Regions from separate parts of the Pseudomonas sp. H1_F01 genome, predicted to be linked through region 2. Evidence: predicted binding sites of a transcription regulator. Region 2 holds the regulator's gene; each other region holds the start of a gene.
What was found. The regulator FliA, encoded in region 2, starts transcription of late flagellar genes. The targets are predictions, from matches to a motif close to CTAAAGTTTNNNNNNNNNNNGCCGNTAA.
Positions count from the first base shown of each region.

Region 1: the regulator FliA is predicted to act here: its motif matches at 2,633-2,660, upstream of AB4O09_RS15210 (methyl-accepting chemotaxis protein).
Region 3: the regulator FliA is predicted to act here: its motif matches at 2,337-2,364, upstream of motA (flagellar motor stator protein MotA).
Region 4: the regulator FliA is predicted to act here: its motif matches at 1,447-1,474, upstream of AB4O09_RS08115 (methyl-accepting chemotaxis protein).

Region 1 covers NZ_CP162823.1:3,314,246-3,319,541, reverse strand. The annotation lists gene AB4O09_RS15225 (acyl-CoA reductase) at 1-348, shown strand, start outside; gene AB4O09_RS15220 (phenylacetate--CoA ligase family protein) at 397-1,671, shown strand; gene AB4O09_RS15215 (GNAT family N-acetyltransferase) at 1,668-2,612, shown strand; gene AB4O09_RS15210 (methyl-accepting chemotaxis protein) at 2,722-4,716, shown strand; gene AB4O09_RS15205 (DUF411 domain-containing protein) at 5,029-5,296, shown strand, end outside.
Region 2 covers NZ_CP162823.1:5,036,321-5,041,616, forward strand. The annotation lists gene AB4O09_RS22685 (chemotaxis protein CheA) at 1-1,098, opposite strand, end outside; gene AB4O09_RS22690 (protein phosphatase CheZ) at 1,129-1,914, opposite strand; gene AB4O09_RS22695 (chemotaxis response regulator CheY) at 1,933-2,304, opposite strand; gene fliA (RNA polymerase sigma factor FliA) at 2,472-3,215, opposite strand; gene fleN (flagellar synthesis regulator FleN) at 3,212-4,042, opposite strand; gene flhF (flagellar biosynthesis protein FlhF) at 4,159-5,296, opposite strand, start outside.
Region 3 covers NZ_CP162823.1:6,170,038-6,175,333, forward strand. The annotation lists gene rsgA (small ribosomal subunit biogenesis GTPase RsgA) at 1-53, shown strand, start outside; gene motB (flagellar motor protein MotB) at 218-1,252, opposite strand; gene motA (flagellar motor stator protein MotA) at 1,417-2,268, opposite strand; gene AB4O09_RS27840 (HDOD domain-containing protein) at 2,435-3,973, shown strand; gene AB4O09_RS27845 (rhodanese-like domain-containing protein) at 4,016-4,831, shown strand; gene asd (archaetidylserine decarboxylase) at 4,851-5,296, shown strand, end outside.
Region 4 covers NZ_CP162823.1:1,769,983-1,775,278, forward strand. The annotation lists gene AB4O09_RS08100 (MFS transporter) at 1-716, opposite strand, end outside; gene AB4O09_RS08105 (hypothetical protein) at 819-1,049, opposite strand; gene AB4O09_RS08110 (hypothetical protein) at 1,087-1,230, opposite strand; gene AB4O09_RS08115 (methyl-accepting chemotaxis protein) at 1,564-3,189, shown strand; gene AB4O09_RS08120 (transporter) at 3,255-4,277, opposite strand; gene AB4O09_RS08125 (PepSY domain-containing protein) at 4,458-4,772, opposite strand; gene AB4O09_RS08130 (glycerophosphodiester phosphodiesterase) at 4,893-5,296, opposite strand, start outside.

The DNA of each region.
Region 1 (5,296 bases), 1.7 Mb from region 2:
GCTTGTGGCCTGGAGTCGCCGAGATTCGAGTTACGCGAGCGCCACGGTCGCCTGGTACGCATCGCCACGGAGCTCATCAACACCCAGGAACTGGCCGAACGGGCGCAAGCAGCCATTCAAATCGTGCTCGACCATGGGAGTGGCGGCTGTGAACGCTTGCTGATTCGCACCGATGGCGACGCCGAAACGGTTCGACGCCAAGTGCTGGAGCTAGCACCGCTGCGCCTATCCGTCGATGCCACGCTGCTGGTCCTGGAAGTCCATTGCTGTCCGGTGGAGCACTTCGAACGTAATAAACACAGCGGCAAAGTCCCGCTGGTGATTGACCGTCGAATCCTGGCCAGTTGATCTCGCCCATTTTCGATAAGCAAACCTTCAAGCCTTGAGAAAATCCTGATGAGCGCTTCATTAGCCTATGAGCAATGGTTCAACCATATCCGCACGCACTCAGCGTTCTATAACACTCAGCTATGCCACTTGCCCGTCCAGGGATGCGACTTCGGACAATGGCCGATTGTCGATGTAAATGAATACTGGAAAGGCAGCCATGACCTGGATACCTGGCGAGTACTGACCGATAAAGTCAGGGATGCGCTGGTTTTCAAAACCGGCGGCACGACCAGCCAAGGCAAAATGTCGGTGTACACCCACGCTGAATGGCAGATGATGCTCGACTGCTTCGGTCGCAGCCTGTCAGCCCAGCTGGTTGCAGGGGATCGAATCGCCAATCTGTTTTTTTCCGGAGACCTGTACGCCAGTTTCCTGTTTATTCACGGCGCCCTTTGCAGCTTGAATGTACCTATCACCGAGTTTCCCTTCACCGGGTCGGTAAAACTTGATCCCTTGGCCGAGGCCATCGCCGACCACCGCATCAATGTGCTGGTCGGCGTGCCTGCCCACTTGTTGGCATTCGCCAGCCATGTCAATGGACAGGGGCGAACGCTGCCACAGATCACCACCGTCCTGTTTGGCGGCGAGAACCTGTTCGAAAGCCAGATGCCGACCTTGAAGCGGGCATTTCCGCGGGCACGCTTTGCGTCGATCGGATACGCCAGCGTGGATGCCGGCCTGGTAGGCGCCAGCACAGCCGATTGCGACTTGGGCGAGCATCGCGTGTTCGACGAACAGACACGGGTGGAGATTATCGACGACCTGAGCGGTGAGGTCATCGATGCCTGCGGTCAAACCGGAAACCTGGTGGTGACCAATTTCACCCGGACCCTGATGCCCATCGTCAGGTACCCGGTAGGAGACCGGGCCAGTTGGTGCGAACCTGTCGGTACGCCACAGCGCAAGTTCGCCCTCCAAGGGCGCAGCGCACAAAGCCGTCGAGTACGGGTTGGCGTGTTGTCGCTATTCCCTGAAGAAATCAGCGGCATCGTCCGGCGCGTGGGCGGCAATCTTCAATGGCAGTTGATTATCGAGCACGTCCAGGATAATGATCACCTGCTACTCAAGTGGCTGCCCGATGCACAGGCTGACGCTGACCAAACACACTCGCGAGCGCTGAAGGACGCCTTGATCGAGCAATATCCAGGAATCGATAAACTCGACCTGAGTGTCCAGGCTTGTGCTGCGCAGGACCTGGAACGTCATCCCCGCTCCGGCAAGCATCTGTCGATCATTGATCGTCGGGTCTACGGTGCGCTGCCAGCAAGGAGCATCGGATGAGCCACTTGGTCATCAGGCCGTTCAGGCCGTCGGACAGTGCCGACACCTGCGAGCTGTTCCGCCGAGTCTATGGCGATCACTACGTCTCGCCGGACGTCTACATGCCGCAGATGATCTGCCAACATAATCTGCAGGGGCGGTGGCACTCGTTGGTCGCCATGATCGACGACCGCGTGGTCGGTCATGCTGCGCTGTGCCGCCAACAGTTGGCGACCCAAGATGCCGAGCTGGCGCTGGTGGCGGTGGATCCCGACTCGCAGGGCGGACAGATTGCCACGCGGCTGGGACAGCAACTCCTGGACCGTTGTCAGGCGCTCGGGCTTGCCAGGCTGTCGATCAAACAGGTTACGAGCCATCCCTACAGCCAACGACTGTCCCAACGGCTTGGTTTTCATGATGTCGGCCTGCTGCCCGACTTCGTACCCTCGCCGTTCGCCACGGACCAGGCCGAAACCATCGTGATCGGCTGTCAGGCCATCGGTGGGGACTTTCGACCGCTGCCGCCTGTCCAGTGGCCCGCACCCTGCCAATGGCTAATGACTCCACTGGCTTCGCAGTTCGGGACCCTCCACGACGACACGCCACCGGGGATTCAACCGTTACGGATAAATCATTTGCCCGGACGAGTCGACATCTTTGCCGAACGCATGGATGTCGGCCTCGTCGGGCAGCTGCGACAGCTGCCAGCCCATTGGCCGCTTTCAATCCGACTCGGACTCGGTCGGCACTTTTGCACTGACTACCACCTGCTGCGCACCGCTGGTTTCTTCTTCACAGGAATAATGCCCAGCGACACTGCGCAAGGTTGGCAGGCGTTGTTCCACCGTGTGTCACAGCCGCGCAAGCTCAATCTGGAGTCCGCCTTCATGCAACGTCTCCACGATGAATGGCAGGTTCACGCCCAAGCCTCGAAAGACACGCAAGCCAGCTCGGCCGCCTGACGCGACGTCCCCCCGCTTCGCTCAAGCTATCGGCATGGACGCCGATACAACTTGGTACGCCCATCCCAACTGTTTCTGAACGTCGCCCTCGCGCAAGGAACACACCAACATGCCATCACTGCGCACCATTCAGGCCCGCTACACGCTGTTCCTGGTTCTGTTCATCCTGGTGTTATCTATCCTGACCGTTGTCGGCATCAGCTACTTGGTCGCACCGAAATTGCGTCACACCGAGGAGCAAGTGGCGCTGAACCGCATTGCCGAGGTCGCCGAGCAGATCCAGGGCGAACTGAACAAAGTCCAGGCCCAGCAACGCAGCATCACCCAGACCATCCCGCTGCTCGACAGCGATGCCATCGACAAAGTGTTGCCGGGGCTGGTGGATCAGTATGGCGAGCTGAAAGTCTTCGGCGGCGGGATCTGGCCGTTGCCCAACCAGCGGGCCGAGGGGCGCAACAAATTCAGCACGTTCTGGCACCGCGACGCGTCCGGCAAGCTGGCGGTCAATACCTTCTGGAACAGTGACGCCGCGCCCAACTATTACGAACAACCCTGGCACAAAGGCGGCATGGCCACCCCTCCTGGCAAATGTGCCTGGGCCGCGGCCTATAAAGATGACGCCAGCGCCGAACCACGCACCAACTGCGCCATGGCCATCCAGAAAAACGGCGTGCCTTACGGTGTTTCCACCATTGACGTGACCCTGGGCTTCTTCAATGACCTGGTAGCGCGCAAGGAAGCCGACCTGGGCGCCGAGATGCTGATCGTCGAGGGCGACGGCAAAATCATCAGCAACAGTTCGCGCATCAGTGGGCCGATCGTACTGAAGAACATCAGCGAACTGGCGACCACCTCGCCATTCGCCACCCAGGTCAAGGCGGGCCTGGCCAAGCGCGACCAGCCCCTGCAACGGGTCGAGTTCGACAACAAGGGCGAGGCCAGCACGTTCTTCATGCGCCCTATCGAAGGTTCGCCGTGGTTCCTGGCGACCGCCTTGCCAACCCGCCTGATCACGGCCCAGCGCGACGATGTACTGAACACGCTTAGCCTGCTGCAGATCCCGATGGTGATCCTGCTGGTGTTGATACAGCTTTACGCTATCCGTCAGTTGACCCACCGCATGAAGGTCCTCAAAGGCAACATCGACGCCTTGTCCACTGGCGATGCCGACCTGACCCGACGCATCACCATCCGGGCCGAGGACGAGCTGGGAGCGATCGGCCATTCGGTCAACCGCTTCATCGCTTACCTGCAAAGCATGATCGGCGAAGTCACCCAGGCCACGGGCGCCATGGCGTCGAGCCTGGGCGATCTGCAGCGGACCTCGGCCCACACCAGCGAAATCCTGATGCGCCACGCCTCGGAAACCGACCAGACCGTGACTGCCATTACCCAGATGAGCTCCACGGCTGAAAGCGTCGCGCAAAACGCGGCCGAGACCGCGGCGTTCACCCAACGCGCCAATGAGCATGCCGATCGCTCCCGCGTGGTGGTTGGTGAGGCGTCCAACAGTGTGGTGGCTCTGATCGATGAAGTGGCCAGCGCCACCCGCAAGGTCGAAAGCATGCAACAGGATGCCCAGCGCATCACCGAGATCCTCGGCGTCATCGGCGCCATCGCCGGGCAGACCAATCTGCTGGCCCTCAACGCGGCCATTGAAGCCGCCCGGGCCGGTGAGCAAGGCCGTGGTTTTGCCGTGGTGGCCGACGAAGTACGCGCCCTCGCTGCCCGCACCCAGGCCAGCACATCGGAAATCAACGAAATGCTGGCCCGCCTGACCCAAGGCGTGAGTTCGTCGGTCGCAGCCATGGAAAATACCCAGGCCAGTTGCCAGTCAGCCGCCGATGCCACCTCTCGAGTCAACTCGGGCCTGGACGAAATGGCCGGCTCCGTCAGTCAGATCAACAGCCTGAGCACCCAGATCGCCACCGCCGCCGAGCAACAGAGCGCGGTGACCGAGGAGATCAATCGCAGCATGGTGCAAATCCGTCACATGGTGGAGGAGTTGGTGGAGGGCGGCCTGGCCAGCGAGGCCAATACCCGGCAACTGCTGGAGGCCAACACGCGTGTGAATGCGATCATGGGGCGGTTCAAGGTGCGCTGAGGCGTCTCCATTCTCCTGTGGGAGCGGGCTTGCTCGCGATGGCGGTCTGACAGCCGGCCTGGCTCCCCCGGTCGTACACCCATCAGACCTGTTTGAGCAGGACCTGTGGGAGCAAAGCTTGCTCGCGATGGCGGTGGGTCAGCCTCCATGGGTGTCGAATGGGCTGATGCCTTCGCGAGCAAGCTCGCGCCCACAGGACTTTATTCACCCTTGCAACCTGACAATTCTGTAATCCCCGCCTCAGCCCCCCGTCAGCTCGCGCTCGCTACTCTGTTATCCTCCCTCCAAACCGTTCGATACGAGACCACCGCCATGGCCCATCCCCTGCACCTGCTCGCCTTGAGCGCCCTGTTCATGACCACCCTGGCCCAGGCGGCCGAATCGGTCACCATTGATGTACACCGCGATGCCAATTGCGGCTGTTGCAAAAAGTGGATCTCGCATCTGCAAGCAAACGGCTTCAAGGTCAACGACCATGTCGAGGCCGACATGAGTTCGGTCAAGCAACGCCTGGGCGTGGCGCCGAACCTGCGTTCCTGTCACACCGCCGAGATCAACGGCAAATTCGTCGAAGGCCATG
Region 2 (5,296 bases):
CTCGGCTTCGCTGGCCGGTTTTTCCGCTGGCGCAGCCGCCGCAGCACGGGCAGGTGCCGGGGCCGCAGTGGCAGCAGGCTTGGCGGGTTCGGCCTTCGGTTCCGGTGCCTTGGCAGCGGGTTTGGGCGCAGCCTTGGCTGCTGGAACAGCAGTGGCGGTAGTGCCGGCAGCAGGAGCAGCCGCGGCCTTCCCGACTTCTGTAAACTTGCCTTTGCCGTGCAGTTCGTCGAGCAGCGATTCGAATTCGTGATCGCTGATCAGGTCGCTGCCAGCCGCGGCGGCAGCCGGCTTGGCTGGCGTCGGCGCGGAAGCGATGGCCGAATCCAGCGCGTCAACGGCAAACGTGCCCTTGCCGTGCAACTGATCGAGCAAGGCTTCGAATTCGTCGTCGGTGATGTCGGAGTTGTCGCCCGCCGCTTTCGGGGCAGCCGGAGTCGCCGCTGGCGTGACCGCATCGGGAGCGAACTGGCCTTTGCCATGGAGCTGGTCGAGCAATGACTCGAACTCGTCGTCGGTGATTTCATCACTGGCGTCAGCTGTTGCATTGGCGGGCGGCGCAGCAGGTGCCGCCGGCGCTTCGGCTTGGGCCTTGACGGCGTTCAGCGAATCCAGCAGTTGTTCAAATTCGTTATCGGTGATGTCGCCCGACTCTTCGGCGACCGGCTCTTCAGCCACTGCCTCGGCAACCGGAGCCGCTTCATCAGCCGATTGCGGCTCCGCCAGGCGTGCCAGCGCGGCGAGCAACTCAGGCGTGGCAGCGGTGATCGGCGAGCGCTCACGCACTTCGCTGAACATGCTGTTGACCGCATCCAGCGCTTCAAGCACCACGTCCATCAGTTCCGAATCAACGCGACGCTCACCCTTGCGCAGGATGTCGAACACGTTTTCGGCAATGTGACAGCACTCCACTAGCTCGTTGAGCTGGAGGAAGCCGGCGCCTCCTTTTACAGTGTGGAAACCGCGAAAAATTGCATTGAGCAGATCCGCATCATCTGGTCGGCTTTCCAGCTCGACCAGCTGTTCGGACAGTTGCTCTAGAATCTCGCCGGCCTCAACCAGGAAATCCTGAAGGATCTCTTCATCGGCGCCGAAGCTCATTAATGGCTGCTCCTAAAACAGGGCTAAAACTCAGAATCCAAGGCTGGACAGCAAATCGTCCACATCGTCCTGACCGGACATAACGTCTTCTCTTTTATCGGCATGAATCTGCGGACCTTCACCCTGAGAGAGATGTTTTTGTGGATCTTTTTCAGCAAGCATCGCTTCACGGTCGTGTTCGATGCCTGCAAAGCGGTCTACCTGGCTGGCCATCAACACCAGTTTGAGCAGGTTACTTTCCACTTCGGTGACCAGTTGGGTCACACGCTTGATCACCTGGCCGGTCAGGTCCTGATAGTCCTGAGCCAGCAGAATATCGTTGAGGTTGCTTGCCACCGCGCGGTTCTCGGTGCTGCTGCGCGCCAGGAAACCGTCGACCCGACGGGCCAACTCCCGAAACTCTTCGGCGCCGACTTCGCGCCGCATGAACCGACCCCAGTCGGTGCTCAAGGCCTGGGCTTCTTCGCTCAGGCCGTTGACCAGGGGCGTTGCGCTTTCCACCAGGTCCATGGTGCGGTTGGCCGCGGCCTCGGTCAGCTTGACCACATAACCCAGACGCTCGGTGGCGTCGGTGATCTGCGAGACTTCCTCGGCCTGCGGCATATTCGGGTCGATCTGGAAATTGACAATCGCGCTGTGCAATTCACGCGTGAGCTTGCCCACCTCCTGATACAGACCGCGGTCACGGGTCTGGTTGAGCTCATGGATCATTTGAACCGCATCGCCAAAACGACCTTTTTCAAGGCTGTCGACCAGTTCGCGGGCATGTTTTTTCAGGGTCGATTCGAAATCACCCATTGAAGATTCGTTATCCATAGCTCCCCCGTGGCGCCGTTAACCGATGCGTTCGAAGATTTTTTCAATCTTCTCTTTCAACGCCTGGGCCGTGAAGGGTTTGACCACATAGCCGTTTACACCGGCCTGGGCCGCTTCGATGATCTGCTCGCGCTTGGCTTCGGCAGTGACCATCAGCACCGGAAGATGCTTGAGTTTTTCGTCGGCACGCACCTGGCGCAACAGGTCGATACCGGTCATGCCCGGCATGTTCCAGTCGGTGACCAGAAAATCGAAGTTGCCACTGTGCAACATCGGGAGCGCAGTGGTCCCGTCATCTGCTTCGGCCGTGTTGGTGAACCCAAGGTCACGCAACAGGTTTTTTATGATCCGCCGCATCGTTGAGAAGTCATCAACGATGAGGATTTTCATGTTCTTGTCCAATTCGACCTCCAAGCAGTCTTAAACGCGCCCAGCACCTGGACGCGCCATTTCAATCAATCCGGCACAACACTCGACAACGGTCTGGAGCACCACGGATGGAGACTGGCACAGCACCTGCCAGGCCAGCCTCGTTCGCAGTGTCCCCACACTGCCTGTCAACGCGCTCGCCACTCCCCCAAACGCCCCCGCAAACGGGCCGCGCACTGGCTGTGTAACTGGCTGACCCGCGATTCGCTGACCCCCAGGACCTCACCGATTTCCTTGAGGTTCAGCTCTTCGTCGTAGTACAGCGCCAAGACCAGCCGCTCACGCTCCGGCAAATTGGCAATCGCTTCCGCCAGCGCGCTCTGGAAACGTTCATCTTCCAGGTCACGCGACGGCTCCATGTGAGCACTCGCGTTATCCTCGTGCAGCCCTTCATGTTCGCCGTCCTGCAACAGGTCGTCGAAACTGAACAGGCGGCTGCCCAAGGTATCGTTCAAAATCCCGTAATAATCGTCGAGACTCAACTGGAGTTCGGCCGCAACCTCGTGATCTTTAGCGTCACGCCCGGTTTTAGCTTCAATTGCCCGAATTGCATCACTGACCATGCGGGTATTGCGGTGTACCGAACGCGGCGCCCAATCGCCCTTGCGGACTTCATCGAGCATGGCACCGCGAATGCGAATACCGGCATACGTCTCGAAACTCGCGCCCTTGCTCGCGTCGTATTTGTTCGACACTTCGAGCAGGCCGATCATGCCCGCCTGGATCAAGTCTTCAACCTGGACACTGGCCGGCAACCGCGCCAGCAAGTGATAGGCGATACGCTTGACCAGTGGCGCGTAACGCTCGATCAATTCGTATTGGGCGTCCCGTGCCGATTTTTTATAGAGATGGTTGTAACCGCTGGCTGTCATAGCACGGGCCCTGCTGTTTGTTGCACAAGACGCTCGACGAAAAATTCCAGATGCCCGCGAGGGTTGGCCGGCAGTGGCCAGGTATCGACCTTCTGGGCGATGGCCTTGAACGCCAGCGCGCATTTGGAGCGTGGAAAGGCTTCATAAACGGCACGTTGCTTCTGGACGGCCTTGCGTACGCTTTCGTCGTAAGGCACTGCGCCGACGTATTGTAGGGCGACGTCCAGGAAGCGATCCGTGACCTTTGTCAACTTGGCGAACAGGTTGCGTCCTTCCTGCGGGCTCTGGGCCATGTTGGCCAGGACGCGGAAGCGGTTCATGCCATAGTCGCGGTTAAGCAACTTGATCAGGGCATAGGCGTCGGTGATGGACGTCGGTTCGTCGCAGACCACCAGCAGCACTTCCTGGGCCGCGCGGACGAAACTGACGACCGAGTCACCGATACCGGCTGCGGTGTCGATCACCAGCACATCGAGGTTGTCGCCGATGTCGCTGAAAGCCTGGATCAGGCCCGCGTGCTGGGCCGGGGTCAGGTGAACCATGCTCTGGGTGCCTGAGGCAGCCGGCACGATGCGAATCCCGCCCGGCCCCTGCAACAACACGTCACGCAGCTCACAGCGCCCTTCAATCACGTCCGCCAGCGTGCGTTTGGGTGTAAGCCCCAACAACACGTCGACGTTCGCCAGGCCCAGGTCGGCGTCCAGCAGCATGACCCGTCGGCCAAGCTCTGCCAGAGCCAGGGACAAGTTCACTGACACGTTAGTCTTCCCGACGCCACCTTTGCCGCCGGTCACCGCGATCACCTGTACGGGATGCATGCTGCCCATGTTCGTTCTTTACCTTGTCTTACTTAGACGGAGGCCACATTACTGGCTGCGCGTTCGCATACGGAACAATGCATGGCAGACCATCGATGTAGGTACAAAAAATATTCATGATTACCTCAGCCGACCTGCTTGGTCGGGCTGTGGTAGATATCAGCGAACATATCAGCCATGGCTTCTTCGCTGGGTTCTTCCTGCATTTGCACACTCACGGCACGACTGACCAGTTGATGACGGCGCGGCAGATGCAAATCATCCGGGATCCGCGGCCCGTCGGTCAGGTAGGCCACCGGTAATTCATGACCGATCGCCAGGCTCAACACCTCGCCCAGGCTTGCCGTTTCGTCCAGCTTAGTCAGGATGCAGCCGGCCAGCCCGCAGCGTTTGTAGCTGTGGTATGCGGCGGTTAGAACCTGTTTCTGGCTGGTGGTTGCCAACACGAGATAATTTTTTGACTTGATACCGCGTCCGGCCAGGCTTTCGAGCTGCATGCGCAGGGCTGGATCGCTGGCTTGCAGGCCTGCGGTATCGATCAGCACGACGCGTTTGCGCAGCAGCGGCTCCAGCGCCTGGGCCAGGGACTGGCCCGGATCCACATGGGTCACCGACACATTGAGGATCCGGCCGAGGGTCTTGAGTTGCTCCTGGGCACCGATGCGGAAACTGTCCATGCTCACCAGGGCAATGCTCTGGGCGCCGTACTTGAGTACATAACGGGCGGCGAGCTTGGCCAGGGTGGTGGTCTTGCCCATGCCGGCAGGACCGACCATGGCAATTACCCCGCCTTCTTCCAGCGGCTCGACTTCCGGGGTCGCGATCATCCGCGCCAGGTGCGCCAGCAACATGCGCCAGGCCTGGCGAGGCTCTTCGATACCATTGATCAGCGCCAGCAGGTCCCGGGACAACGGGCCGGACAGGCCGATGCGTTGCAGGCGACGCCACAGGTTGGCCTGGGCTGGACGGCTGCCTTGCAGCTGGTTCCAGGCCAGGGAGCCGAGCTGGACTTCCATCAGCTCGCGCAGGCTGTTGAGTTCAAAGCGCATCGAGTCCAGGGCGCGCGGATCGACACCCCGGGCAGGCGCCGCGGGCGCCGGCTCAGGACGACGCGGTTCGGCGTGGGCCTGCTCGATCAGCGGTTCGGCAGCCGTCAACGGCAGGCCGGCCGTCAGCGGCTGACCGGCGAACAATTGACGATTGGTGCCTGCCGCGGCCTCGCCTTCACTGCTGCGCAGGCTCAACTCGGCCTGGGCGCTGGCG
Region 3 (5,296 bases), 1.1 Mb from region 2:
GGATGAACAGCTACCGCTCGATCATCGCCAGCTTGCCGGAAAGCAGTTACTGACCCGGATGTGAGCCGGACACAATTGTGGCGAGGGGATTTATCCCCGCTGGGGCGCGAAGCGCCCCCCTTTGTATTCCATCTCGAGTATCAGATGAAAAGAGGGGCTGCTGCGCAACCCAGCGGGGATAAATCCCCTCGCCACAGGTTTGCTATCGCCAGTCAGATCACTGTACCGGCGGCTCGGCCGGCTTGGGCGCCGCGTCGAACAGGTTCAGGCGTTCGCGCAGCTCATGGGCCGGCACGGGTTGCTGATCCGCTGGCAAGGCGTTCGGATCAACCGCAGCCCCAGGCGTGGCCGGCACTTCACCCGGCGCGCCCTGGCCCTGGGCCGGATCCGGTGCAGGGTCATCGGTTTGCGAACCTTCGATGGCTTGCTGGGCCTTCTTGGTCAACACCACGATATCGATACGCCGGTTGACCGGGTTGAACGGGTCCTTGCGGTCGAACAACGCCGAGGATGCGTAACCCACCACCCGCGCCACCTGCTCGTCCGGATAACTGCCAGCCACCAGGGCGCGACGTGCCGCGTTGGCACGGTTGGCGGACAGCTCCCAGTTGCCGAAATCACCTTTGCCGACGTAGGGCTTGGCATCGGTATGACCGCTGATGCTGATCTTGTTCGGCACCGCCTTGATGGTGTCGGCCATGGCCAGCAGAATGTCTTCAAAATAAGGTTTCAGGCGCGCACTACCCGAGTCGAACATCGGCCGGTTCTCGGCGTCCATGATCTGGATGCGCAAGCCGTTCGGCGTGATCTCGAACAGGATCTGGTCCTTGAATTTCTGCAGTTGCGGGTTCTCTTCGACCTTGTTCTGCAATTCCTGCAGCAACAATTCCAGGCGTTCGCGCTCGATCTGCTCGGCCATGCCTTCGACCTGCTCGGTGTCCGTCGTCACCTTGTCGGGCTGGGGCTGGGATTTGACTTCGGGGTTGAGGGTCGTATCCGGTGCCAGGGTCGGTGATCCGCCCAGGTCGATGATGTACGGCGTGCCGCTTTCAGTAAAACCGACCGGGTCCTTGAAGTAACCGGCGATGGCGATCTTCTGTTCCGGGGTTGCCGTGGACAGCAGCCACAGCACCAGGAAGAACGCCATCATCGCCGTCGCGAAGTCGGCGAAGGCGATTTTCCAGGCGCCCCCGTGATGCCCCGCGGCGATGCGCTTGACGCGCTTGATTATAATCGGCTGGTTATTTTCCATGACCTAGGTGCTCTGCTTCACAAATACTGTTCCATTTTGACGGTGCCTGTTGCTGCCATACGGCGTTGCCGCTCCTCGCCATAGCGGGCTATGACTCGTCGCGGCGCCTTGTCTGGCAGCAACAGCCACTCGCCAAAAAAGGAACGTATTTGCAAAGCAAAGCACTAACGACCGCGAACCGCTTGTTCCAGCTCGGCGAAGCTTGGACGGTGCGCCGGGTACAGGACCTTGCGACCGAACTCCACCGCCAGCGATGGCGGCATGCCGGAGGCCGAGGCCACCAGGGAAGCCTTGATGGCTTCGTAGACGTTGAGTTCTTCCTTGGCGTCGTGGGCCAGGGAGTGGGCCAGCGGGCCGAAGAAACCGTATGCGGCCAAAATACCGAAGAAGGTACCCACCAGTGCCGCACCAACGTGCAAGCCGATGGACTTCTGGTCGCCGTCGCCCAGGGACGCCATGGTCACCACGATACCCAATACCGCCGCGACGATACCGAAGCCAGGCATGGCGTCGGCGATACCGGTGACCGCGTGGGATGGATGCTCCAGGTCTTCCTTGAGGCTGTACAACTCCATGTCGAAGAGGCCTTCGAGTTCATGGGGCGCCATGTTACCGGACGACATGATGCGCAGGTAATCACAGATGAACGCCGTCATGCGAGCGTCCTTGAGTACCGCAGGGTACTTGGCGAAAATCGGGCTGGCGGCAGCGTCTTCGATATCGCCTTCGATCGCCATCATGCCTTCACGGCGGCTTTTGTTGAGGATCTCGTAGATCAGGCCCAGCACTTCGAGGTAGAAGGTGTGGCTGAAACGCGAACTGAACATGCCCAGGGATTTCTTGAGCACGTGCATCGTCATGTAGCCGGGGTTGGCCTGCAGGAATGCACCGAGGGCCGCGCCACCGATGATCATCACCTCGAAAGGTTGGATCAGGGCGGCAATCTTGCCATGGGAAAGCACGTATCCGCCGAGCACGCTCGCGAACACGACGATGATGCCGATAATTTTAGCCATAGATAGAAAGTACTTATTTAAGTCGGGTTCAAGGTCATATTCGGAAGCTGAAAAATCTCTTCTTCTACTTATCGGCAAAACTGCGCCAGACTATAGGCTGTTCTGGCGAAAAGCCAATTTGCCCCGTTCCGGGCGTAGAGAATTCATACGATGATCACGTCCAGCCATGACTAACGAAACGAAGGTTCCAACGCCACGACCGACCACCCTCGAAGGCTGGGTGAAGCTGCTCGATGGCGTGCACCTGCCGGTGCCCCAGGTCAGCCATGACCTGGTCTGCAAGGCCATTGCCGACAGCCGCCGCTCGTTGCGTGACATCGCCGAACTGATGCAGGACAGCCCCGCCCTGGCCCTGAGCGTCATCCGCGAGGCCAACCATCACACCCATGGCAGCCTTGCTGAACCTGCGGAAAATCTCGAAGTGGCCATCAACCGCCTCGGTCTCAAACGTACCGAGGAACTGCTCGCTCGCCTGCCGTCGTTGCCAGGGCACGAAATCCCCATCGCCTTGCGCCAGCTGCAATTGATCAGCCAACACGCCACGCAACAGGCCAATGGCTTTTTTGCCAGCCGCCTGGCGCGACTGTGGCAGGACATTCACTGGGGCAGCCTGTTGTTTCTCTCGCCGCTCTGGCCACTGGCCCTGACTCACCCGCGGTTGCTGGGGGAGTGGGAATTGCGGGTCGTCCACAAAGGCGAGCCCGCGCGCAAGGTTGAGCGCGAATTGTTCGGCGTCAGCCTGATGAAAATCTGCCTGGCGCTGGCAGAGACCTGGCGCCTGCCGATCTGGGTGACGCAAGGTTATCGCCTGCTGCTCAATGAACGCCGCGAGCTGGTGCAGGTTCTGCGCATCGCCCGGGACAGCGAGCACCCGCTGCGCCAGCAGAATCGCCTGGACGACGACCCAACCCTGCGGCGCTGGCTCAATCAACCGGCCAATACCGTGTTGCTGGCCAACGGCCTGGCACTCTCAGCGCAACAGGCCTGGGACGGCCCCCACAGTGCCCGCTGGCAATACCTCACCAGTTTGTACCTGCAGATGCCGATGGATGAGGTTCAGCAACAGCTGCACCAACAAGCCGTCACCAGCGCCCGTCATGACGCCATGCCAGACCTCTGGCATCCGGCCGTGGCGTTGCTCTGGCCCTGGGGCAGCCGTCGCATCCACCCCGGCTTGCTACCTGCTCCCCCACCCAGCGCCGAGGACCTGAGCCAGTGGCGCAAGCAATGTTCCGCACTGCTGGTGGAACCGAGCCCCTTCAGCAATGCCATGCACCTGACCACCTCGGCACGGGACGTGTTGGTGGCTTGCGGCATGCGCCGGGTGATGATCCTGATGGCCGACCGCAACCAGACCAGCGTGCGCGTACACCAGACCGCCGGCCTGCCCAAAGAAGCCGCGGCCATGAGCTTTACCATCAGCCAGAGCAAAATAGTGCAGCGGTTGCTGGCCCAGCAGGCCCAGGTTCGCCTGAACCCGGACAACAACGCGCAGTTTTCGGCGCTGCTGCCACCGGGCCTGCGCAGCCTGTTTCGCGGGGAGCACCTGCTGCTGCGCTCGCTGACCTGCAATGGCCGGGTGATCATGCTGGTGGTGGTGGACCAGGGCGGCGGACCGTTCTCGGACGTGACCGTGCAAGCCTTCGGCAAAACCGTGCAATGCATCGAACGGGCCCTGCATACCTTTACCAACCGCGGCCGCTGAACTTGCTACAATCTTTTCCCTTTGCGCCCCTGGAGACCTCACATGCCTGACTTCTCTGGCTTGCCGCTGGTGATCGAGCCGAGCGAGCTGCTGCCGCGCCTCGACACCCGCGAACTGATTCTGGTGGACCTGACCAGCGCCGCCCGCTACAGCACCGGCCATATCCCTGGCGCACGCTTCGTCGACCCCAAGCGTACCCAGCTCGGTCAACCGCCGGCGCCGGGCCTGCTGCCGGCCAAAGCCGACCTCGAAGCCCTGTTCGGCGAGCTCGGACACAACCCCGATGCGGTCTACGTGGTCTATGACGATGAAGGCGGCGGCTGGGCCGGGCGGTTTATCTGGCTGCTGGACGTGATCGGCCATTCAAACTACCACTACCTCGACGGCGGCTTGCTGTCGTGGCTGGACGAAGGCCTGCCGGTGTCCGTCGAAGTGCCTGCGCCCGTCGCAGGCCCGGTCAGCCTGACGCTGCACGAAGCCCCCACCGCCACCCGCGAGTACCTGCAAAGCCGCCTCGGCGCTGCCGACCTGGCGATCTGGGACGCTCGCGGCCCGCTGGAATATTCCGGAGAGAAAGTCGTCGCAGCCCGAGGCGGACACATTCCCGGCGCGGTCAATTTCGAATGGACTGCCGGCATGGACCAAGCGCGCAACCTGCGCATCCGCAAGGACATGCCGCAAATCCTCGAACAATTGGGCATCACGCCTGACAAAGAAATCATCACCCACTGCCAGACTCACCACCGCTCCGGCTTCACCTACCTGGTGGCCAAGGCGCTCGGTTATCCACGAGTCAAAGGCTATGCCGGTTCCTGGGGTGAATGGGGCAACCACCCCGACACACCCATCGAGCTTTGAAGGTTCTTAAGGACAGTTAATGAAAAACCGTTTGTTCATCCTCACTCAATACCTGCTGCCCCACCACCTGCTGTCGCGGTTGGCCGGCTGCATTGCCGAATGCCGCGTGCGCTGGTTCAAGAACGCCTTCACCGCATGGTTTGCCAAGCGCTACCAAGTGGACATGTCCCAGGCACTGGTGGAAGACCTGACTGCCTACGAGCACTTCAACGCCTTCTTCACCCGCGCCCTGAAAGACGGCGCACGCCCGCTGGACGATACCCCGGGCGCGATCCTCAGCCCCGCCGACGGTGCCGTCAGCCAGCTCGGCCCGATCGAGCATGGCCGGGTGTTCCAGGCCAAGGGCCACAGCTTCAGCGTGCTGGAGCTGCTGGGCGGTAATGCGGCCAACGCGGCGCCGTTCATGGGCGGCGATTTCGCCACCATCTACCTCTCCCCCAAGGACTATCACCGCGTGCACATGCC
Region 4 (5,296 bases), 3.3 Mb from region 2:
TACAGGGTGATGAAGGTCGCGATGGTGCCAAACCCGATGGAACCCAGGGCCAGGCCGCAGCCGTGTGGCAGCACACGCCCCAGCACGTGCATGAACGGCAGGCGTTCGCCAGTGACGATGGGCGCGGCGGTTTTGCGCCAGGCCAATGCCAACCCCAGCAAGCCGAGCAAGATAATGCTCACGCCCATGCTCCATAGCCCCAGCGCATTGACCAGCCACACCCCCAGCGGTGCGCCAATCGCCAGCGCGCCGTAACTGGCGATACCGTTCCAGGAAATCACCTTGGCGGTATTCGCCGCGCCGACCCGGCCGATGCCCCAGCCAATCGAACCGGAGCCCACCAGGCTTTCCGCGCTACCGAGCACCAGGCGACCGATCAGCAGGCTGATTAGGCTGAACGTTGGCAGGTGGGGCGTCCAGGCAGACACCAGCATGAACACACCACTCAGCCCGCAGCCGGCGAGGCCGAACATCACCGCGCGCTTGCTTCCCAGGTTATCGATGATTCGCCCTGCATAAGGACGACTGAGCAGAGTGGCCAGGTATTGCACGCTGATCACCAACCCGGCGATCACCGCGCCGAAGCCCAGTTCGCCGTGGACGAACCCGGGCAGTACGGCCAGGGGAATGCCGATATTCAGGTAGCCGATGAATGTGAACAGGACGATGGAAACGACTTGCAGCGTGACCGCCAGGGGGCGCTGGGAATCTGACATGGGGTAAAGGTCCACGGAGCAGCAGGATAGGTAGGCTGCTTATGATAACGGCGACCGTGGGGTCAGGGCGGGGAAAAGTAAAACTATTTGCCCAATGGTGGTTCAGCTGCCGTTCTCACCGCTGACCAGGCGTGTGGTCACCAGTGCGGCGATGGCGTTTTCTTCGCTGCCAAAGCGCGCCAGCAGGGCTGCTTGTTTCTCGGCAGGAAGGCGGGTCCAGATCTCGACCATTTTTTCGGCAGTGCCGATCAGCACGCTGGCCTGGGCTTCGCTGAATGGAGGGGTGTCATCGGTCATGGAGGGCTCGGGATTCAGGCAGTGTGGAAAGCGCATCTTAGCGCTTTCCACACGGTCTGGTGGTGCGGGTCAATCAGTCTTCGCTGTCGGCCTGGCGGCGTTCAGTGGCTTCTTTAGGCTCGGGTTGCTGGGCGTCTGCTTGCCCCCCGGCTTGTAGCGTGGTCGTCTGCTCAGTGTCGTGCAGGCTTGGGAAGGGGAGATTAGGGATCTCGTGCATATCGCGCTCCTCGCAAAGTCTGTGGATAGATCTGGTAGATCCGCGCTTTTACAAAGCCTGGGCAGGATACAGCAGGAGAAATGACAAAAAGACTTTTAAATCCCGTCGGGCCGACAAAAGGGATTGTCTGGACAAGTCATGACCAATCACTCCGTGCGGCGTCCTGGCGCAACTTTTTCAGCCCCGGCTACCGGCCGTTACCAGTGGTCGGCAAGGCTCAAGAATGCCTCTGCAAGGCCGATGGTCTGTACAAATCCTTTGGCATTCGGTTTCGACACCGGACATGGAAGTCGGGGCGTCGTTAGCTCTTTTTACCCCCACGAGATTCTTTCCATGTTTCTACAAAAATCCTTGAGAGCCCAGATCCTTGCCCTGCTCAGCGGCAGTCTGTTGGCGATGCTGCTGATCGCCCTGGCGTCCTTCCATTTCCTGTCCGAGGGTGTCCAGAATTATCGCCAACTGATTGATGGCCCGTTGCGCGCCTCACAATTGATCGACGAGGCCAACCTGCAATTCAAGGTGCAGGTCCAGGAATGGAAAAACGTCCTGTTGCGCGGCAAGCAGCCAGCGGACCTGGATAAGTACTGGAAGCAATTCGAGGAACGCCAGCACGATGTCCAGGGCATTCTGGGTGAGTTGATCGGGCACAAGGACCTCCCAGCCCAAATCAAGGCGCGCATTGAACGCCTGCGGGACGAACACCGTCAGTTGGGTTCGGCGTACCAGAAGGGCCGGGACGCGTTTGTGGCGGCAGGTGCTGATGCGACGGCTGGTGATGCAGCGGTCAAGGGCGTCGACCGTGCTGCCAGTGAGCAGATGAGTGAGCTGGTCGCCGAGTTGCACAAGATGGGCAGCGAGCAATCGGTGTCGATCAGTACCGGGGCCGACCGGACCATTCTGCTGGGTACTGTGGTGATGCTGGTCTCAGGCCTGCTGATTGGGGTGTTCAGCCTGTGGATGGTCAACCGCAATCTGGTGCAGCCTATCCGCAACCTGATCGCATACGTGACCCAATTGAGTCACGGTCGTTTCGCCGAGCGGGTCGTCAGCAATCGCCAGGACGAACTGGGCGATCTCGCCCTGGCGGCCAATACCTTGCGCGATTTCCTCGCCGAAACCTTCACGCGCCTGCAACGCAGTGCCACGGAGCTGGACAGTGCCAGCGGTGAACTCAATGCCATCGCCAGCCTGATGAGCCAAGGCACCAGCGAACAATTCGAACGCACCGATCAGGTGGCAACGGCAATGAACGAGATGTCCGCCACCGCCCAGGAAGTTGCCCGCCATGCCGCCGATGCGGCGCGGGCTGCCGATGATGCCGATCACTCGGCGCAGCAGGGCGAGAAAGTGATGCAGGGCACTATCCACACCATCACCCAGATGCGCGGCGAGATTGCCAACACGGCCACGGTGATCCGTCGTCTGGAAACCGACAGCGGGCGCATCGGTAAAGTGCTTGAAGTGATTCGCGGGATTGCCGAGCAGACCAACCTGCTGGCCCTCAACGCTGCCATCGAAGCGGCCCGGGCGGGGGAGGCCGGACGTGGTTTCGCGGTGGTCGCCGATGAGGTTCGCAACTTGGCCCAGCGCACGGCGTCATCGATCATCGAGATCAATCAGATTATCCAGACCGTGCAGACTGGCGCAGTGGACGCGGCCCAGGCCATCGAAAGCGGGCAGTCGCGCAGTGAAGAAAGTGTCGAGCAGGTGACCCAGGCCGGCGCCATGCTGGAACGCATCACCCAGGCGGTGGAAGCGATTCGCGACATGAACCGCCAGATCGCCACCGCCGCGGAAGAGCAGACCTCCGTGGCCGAAGACATCTCGCGCAACCTCACCGAAATCACCTGCATCGCCAGCACCAACCTCGACAATGTGCAGCGCACCGAAGCGGCCAGTCGGGATTTGCATGGGTTGTCGGGGCAGTTGAATGAAGTGACGGCGCGGTTGAGTGCCTAACCCCAGTGGCGAGGGAGCAAGCTCTCTCGCCACAAAAGCTTATGCGAACCTGAGGTGGATCAATCTCAATAATCGCGCCGCTTGCGAAATGCCCATCGGCCTGCAATCACGGTGAAGGTTGCCACCAGCGCCACCAGGATCCAGAAGCCCTCCGGATCACCGGCCAGCGGCACGCCGCCGACGTTCATGCCGAAGAAACCGGCAATGATGTTGATGGGCAATGCCAGGACCGTGACCACCGTCAGGGTGAACAGCGTGCGGTTGCTTTGTTCGTTGAGGTTGGCGGCGATCTCTTCCTGCAGCAGCTTGATCCGCTCGCCCAGGGCGGTGAGGTCGTTGATGATCAGGGCGAACTCCTCGGTGGACTTGCGCAACTCCTTGACGTCTTCCTTCTGCAGCCATTGCGGTGGGCGGTTGAGCAGGCGCAGCAACGAGCCTGGCTCCAGGGCCAGCAGGCGTTGCAGGCGTACCAGCACTCGGCGCTGGGCGCCCAACTCGGAGCGGTTGGTGGACAGTCGCGAAGAGAGCAGTTGGTCTTCGATCTGATCGACGTTGAGGCTGGTCTTGCGCACGATCTGGGTCAGCACTTCGCCTTGGTCGCGCAGCAGATGCACGAGCAGTTCCAGCGGTGAGCGAAAGCACTCGCCGGCCTTGACCGATGAGCGCAGCTTGTCGACCGAGTGCAAAGGTTGCAGCCGCGCGCTGATGATCAGCCGACTGTGCACGCAAACCCACAACGTCGATACATCCGAGGACACCAGGTTGCTGAGGTTGAACACCACATCGTTCACCACCGCCAGCAATGCCGAGTCCACATGTTCGATGCGGGTCGAGCGCGAGCCTTCGTGCAGGGCTTCGAAGAATTCCTGGGGCAAGGCCAGGTGGCTTTTCATCCAGCGCTCGCAGGCAGCGTGGGCCAGGTTCAGGTGCAGCCAGAGGAATTCGTCGGCGTCTTGCGGTTGTTGCAGGCTTTGCAGGGCCTGGGCCGAATCGATCTCCCTGCCACGCTCGCCGGGGCGGAAACGAAATCCGTAAAGCAGGCCGAACAGGTCCGGATCGCGATGGCTTTGGTCGATGCTGTGGTTCATGAGGGCTCGCTGGCGGGGAGTGCCTGTCGCGGCGACAACAGGGTCACTTGAGCGGCATCATTGCAGGGTTTTTTGAAGGTTTTGTGACAGGTGGCTGTGTCACTTGGACCGTTAGCCGTTTACATACGCACGCAAAAGAGCCGCGCAACTTGAAAGTTGCGCGGCTCTACATGGATTAAATCAGTCATCTCGGTCTTGTTTGTTTTCCAAGACCTCTCCGGTAGCGGCATTGAGTTCAACGTCAAACTCTCTGCCATCTGGGTAACGTACTTCAACTTCGTATTCATAACCGTTGAAACGCTCATCCAAGTCAGCAAGTCCGATGGTCGCTCCCGGGTGCAGCTTCTCGACGATCTGTTTAAGTTCGTCCATTGATTTGATCTTGCCTTCCTTGACCAGTTGGGGAATCTGGGTGGCCGGAACATCCTTCGCCTGGGCCAGGCCAGCGGTGAGGGTCAGGGCGGCAACGGTAAACAGGGCAGTCAAAGTTTTCATAGGTCTTTCCTTTGTCGTTAAAGGGTGATTCGTTTAAGTGGGCTCAGATTATCTGTGGCAACTTAATTCACCCTTAATTCGGAAAACTTGCAGCGACTGCACCGATCCGGCCCTGATTCCTCAGTAACCGTTCTTCTCCAATAGTTGCGCCACACTGCCTGTTTCGGGACGCTTGAAGTACTTGAGCAACTCACTGGCCCGATTGGTGAAAATGCCATCCACGCCGGCGTTCATCACTTTCTTGAAGTCCACCGGCTCATCAACAGTGTAGACATGCACCAGCAGGCCCTGGTCATGGGTGTACTGGTTCATCCATGGCTGCACCAGGTCCGCGTAACTCTGGCTGCCGCCATGGGTCAACGCCGCGGACGGCCCAGTACCGATGGCGCCCTGGGCCTTGGCGTACTGAATCCATGTTTCGAATTCTGCCTTATCCTTGGGTTCCTGCTTGGCGTAATAGGCGGCCTTGTCCGTTTCGCCGGACTCGGCAAAAGGCACCTTGGACTTGGGCTCGATGTTGCCTT